Regions from separate parts of the Flavobacterium sp. HJSW_4 genome, predicted to be linked through region 1. Evidence: riboswitches for the same ligand, from Rfam matches in the RefSeq annotation. Region 1 holds a riboswitch; the other holds the start of a gene.
What was found. Region 1 has a riboswitch for cobalamin ahead of ACE01P_RS00210 (TonB-dependent receptor plug domain-containing protein). Riboswitches for the same ligand answer to the same signal wherever they lie in the genome.

Region 1 (2,205 bases):
GTTGGAATTCTGAAGTTTCGCGATACATTCAGTTTCAAGTTATATAGTTTTCCAAATTGATAAGAAGAACCCGCTGAAAATAAAACCGGAGATTTATAGTTGTCTGTAAACTCTTTTCGAATTCCAAATTCATTTTTCCAGTTAGCCGAGGCGTCTTGCTTAACAAGTAAAGCGGCAGAACTTATTTCTCTCGTATTGTCGCCAAAACCGCTGCCATATCCTTTAGTTCTGCTATAATCTAAGATTCCATTAACTTGCAATGATTTGAATAATTGATATCCGAAATCTGCTTTAGTGATTAAGTTTTCTGTTTTTCCGTAAGTGTAAATATTAGTCGAATTATCTGCATAATACTGATAGTTTTCGAAAATATAAGCCGTTTTTAAATTGGTTGTAAACCTTCCAAAATTACCGTCATATTCAAGTAAGTTCCGATTGAAACCATTAACGTATTTGCTTTTCATTTCAGATTCAGAAACTAATGAAGTATTCCTATCTGTATTTGAAGTTTGAGAATATAATTTTAAAATATTTTTAGCATTTATTTTATAACCTACATTGGCACTTAACGTAATAACATCATATTGGCCGTTCTGGTTCCAGCGCTGTTCGCCTTTCCAGTTATATTGGTTTAAATATTTATAATCGTTTGTTGAGCTATTTTTTGACAAACCAATTTGGGCGCTCCATTTTTTGTTAGAAATAGAAGTTTTATAATTAATCCCAATTGTATTAAAACTACCGTAATCTAGTTTTAAATTATTCTCAAAACGATTAAAAAATAACAAATCGTTATTTAAGTGCACAGTTCCTCCAACAGCTCCGCTACCGTAAATAACACTTCCGCCGCCAGCTTTTACGCTTATAGAATTATAATCGGAACCCGAAATCGTATTAAAATCGGTGCTTCCGTTCATTTGAGAATTAATGTTTATTCCGTTCCAGATTACTGCTGTTTGAGAAGAAGTTGTTCCTCTAAAAGCAACTGTAGAAAGCATTCCACGCCCGTATTCCTTGAAATATATCGTAGAATTGAAATTTAATAAATCGGTAAGAAGAGCCTCATTTTTATTGATTACAGAATCGTTTAATTTTAAAACAGACTGCGAAACCGAGTAGGTTTTCAAATTTTTGTCTGAAACTAAAACTTCTTTAAGACTGGTAATAGAATCGTTCTGCGCCGAAATAATCTGGCACATCACAACAAAACAAAAAATAAAAAATCTTTTTAAAGTCATAATTTCTTCACTCTTTTTCCCGAGAGCTTGATAATTGTTACAAAGGCAGGTCTCCTGGCTTGCGTCTTGCTGTTTACCTTCCCATTCGTCGTGGCGAACAGTGGTCGTAGTTAACAGAAAGCATTCTTTTTAGAACTTAGCTTACAGTTGCGGGTACAGCTCAAGAATTTTACTTGATTCCCTTTTAATGTATTTTTTAAATAAAAAACACAACCTTAATTTGCTGCAAAGATAAAGTTAAAAATATTGATTATTCAAATTTGTTTTATGTTTCATGAAAAATTATAAATAATTTGCATTAAAAATCGATTTTTATAACTTCTCCGAAATCAACTTTATTATTGAAAGCATCTTTTAATGGAAGTGAACTTTGATGGCATAAAATACTTCTGATGATTCCAGCATGGGCAACAATTACGATTGGCTGATTTATTTTTGAAAGGATATCAGATAAAAAATGCCCCACTCTTTCATGTAATTCGACAAAAGATTCTCCATTTGTAGCTTTGATATTCACAAAATCTTCCATCCACGGATTGAGTTCTTCTGGCGGAATTTCATTCCAAGTTTTCAATTCCCAATCGCCAAAATTCATTTCCTTTAAACGATCGTCTTCCTGATAAGAAATGGTGTTTATATTTTCTTGAATGTGTTTGGCTAAAATCACACAACGCTTTAAAGGACTAGAAAAGATAACTGCTTCTGAAGGTAACTCCGAAATGATTTTGGTGAAAACTTCATCAAAAGGTTCGGCAATATTTACATCAGATTGCCCGTAACAAATTCCTTTTTCGCAAATAGTTTCGGTGTGGCGAACTAGATAAATTTCCATAAAAATAAAATGCTTAAGTAAAATATAACTTCGCAAACTTGCTGTGTAGCGCCAAGACAATCTCCAGTATAACCGTCAATCCATTTTTGAAAATAACGCGCTAGAAAATACCTTGTTATAAAAACTGGAATTACA
Region 2 (2,205 bases), on a different contig from region 1:
CGGGTTGCGAGTACATTTCCTAAAACTTTAAATCCTTCATATCGGTAAGAAGTGGCAAGAGAAACCAATGCGGTATAACGCTGTGGGAAAGAAAATTGCGTCTGGATTCCTCTTCTAGTCGCATTTAATTTATTGTATTGAAAATCGGTTGACAGCGAAACATCCCAAGTGGGTAAAATGCTGTACATATTGACTGCCGAAAAATAGGCTTCTTGCTGATAATAACTATCGTCAGATTGTGCGCCTTCAGTTACGGTTTCGCCTAAAACATTAGTCGTATCTCGAGCAATATAATGTGTATAATCGTAAGCGTATTTTCCTTTTAATTGAAATTTATACTTTTCGGAAACGTCTTTTACTAAAGAAGCCTGAGAGAAAAAATTCTTGTCGAATTGACGGAAACCATCTCGAAACTTATTTTCTACAATTGCTCCTGGAGCGCCTCTTTCAGAATCGTAATAATAGACTTTGGCATCCCAAGTCCCTTTATTTACTTTTCCGAAAACACCCGATTCAAATCGAAAAGCTTCAATATCGCTGTTCCATCGTGTGGCTGTGGTGTCGTAAGCAATGCTTCCGTCTTGATTTTTTCTTTTATATCGAAATTTATATTGTCCGTTCGATTTGATGTATTCTGAACTTACACTCATACTGACTTTGTCGCTCAGTTTTTGTTCCCATCTAAAAGAAGGATCATGATAATCGATAGACATTGTTTTGTAGCGAACCAGAAGATTTGTTTTCTTATTGCCTGAAAAAACAGGACGTTTGGTTCGTAGATAAATCGTAGAAGCAGAAGCAAAATCTTTAGCAGATTGAAAAATTTCACTTTTCTGACCGTTGTACATCGTCAAAGATTCCATGTCGTCAAGCGAATACTTTCCTAAATCGGTTACGCCGTTTTGCGCATTTCCAAGCTGAATTCCGTCGTAGAAAACACCAACATGATGCGTTCCCATGTTACGCACATCAACGGTTTTAAGTCCGCCCACTCCGCCATAATCTTTAATTTGAGTTCCAGCAAAATAACGAAGTGCATCCGCAACATTATGAGCTGATAAATTGTCGAGCAAAACGCCCGAAAGACTTTGCACAGGAATCACTTCCTGATACGGTTTTCCTTTTAAAATAACTTCTTTTAAAACCCGCGAACTATCAGTCACCGCTTGAGAATGAAGCAAAAAAGGAACGAGCGCTAAAAAAACAGAAAATAAAGTTTTCTTCAAATTATACATCACGATTTTATTAAATAAACTTTGCGTGATGCCGTAATTGCAAAAACATAGAAAGGCCAACTATCCTAAATAGTAGGTCATTATCTTGTCATCAACTTCATACCACGAAAGTTTTAAACTATGTGATCGTGGCAGGTCTCCTGACTTATTCCATCTTTAAACGGCCTTCTCATCCGAAACAACGAACAATGGCATTAGTAATGTTTAAAGACTTATATAGAACTTACAGTAGCGGGTCTGTTCAGGATTTACACCTGATTCCCTTTTAACTATTTTCTCTGAATTGAAAAAACAGACCAAAATCAGGCACAAATATATGACGCAGGTATGGCGTCTGCAAATTAGAGGTCGCTTTTTTAATTTTCAATCATGATTTACCATTTGGCGAAAGAGCATTAATTCGCCTTTATCATTTCTTTTCCAGATGTTTATACTTTTTCCTTTCACGTTTCCGTGGTTGGTTCCGTCTCGCCAATCGACATTATAAAAACCAAATTCTATAATCGCTTTTTTAGCCACAATAACGCCCGAAGTCTGAATTGAAATCTGTTCAATCTTCAACGTTCCAGGTTTTTCATGTTCCGTAAAATAAGCAGTAATGTCTTTTTCTCCCGAAAGAATTGGCGTGTAATACGTTAAATACATTGCATCGGACATAAACATTTTGGCATGCTCTGCTCCTAATCTATTCTGAACCAAATTTTTAATAGAACCATTTCTTTCGATTACTTCAGAAATTAATTTGTCTGAAGAAGTAGATTCTTTTGTTGGAGGAACTTCGGAATCATCGATTTCAGGAATAAATCGATCATCAAAATAACTACTAGCGCCCCAAATTTCTGCTGCAATTGTCATTTTGTTTTTCGAAACTTTTTTCCATAAAACCATATATTTTCCAGCATAAGTATAAGGTTTTAAGTCTTTTAGATGCAGGTTTTCCGTAAAATTTCCGATTTCTAAAATATAATCT

Region 2: it holds a riboswitch for cobalamin, as region 1 does, so the genes downstream of both, ACE01P_RS04820 (TonB-dependent receptor) here and ACE01P_RS00210 (TonB-dependent receptor plug domain-containing protein) in region 1, are expected to answer to the same signal.

Annotation. Positions count from the first base shown of each region.
Region 1 covers NZ_JBHNPP010000001.1:35,516-37,720, reverse strand. Annotated here, with positions in the region: gene ACE01P_RS00210 (TonB-dependent receptor plug domain-containing protein) at 1-1,238, opposite strand, end outside; cobalamin riboswitch at 1,265-1,471, opposite strand; gene cobC (alpha-ribazole phosphatase) at 1,537-2,070, opposite strand; gene ACE01P_RS00200 (adenosylcobinamide-GDP ribazoletransferase) at 2,055-2,205, opposite strand, start outside.
Region 2 covers NZ_JBHNPP010000004.1:17,960-20,164, forward strand. Annotated here, with positions in the region: gene ACE01P_RS04820 (TonB-dependent receptor) at 1-1,235, opposite strand, end outside; cobalamin riboswitch at 1,348-1,551, opposite strand; gene ACE01P_RS04825 (YybH family protein) at 1,599-2,205, opposite strand, start outside.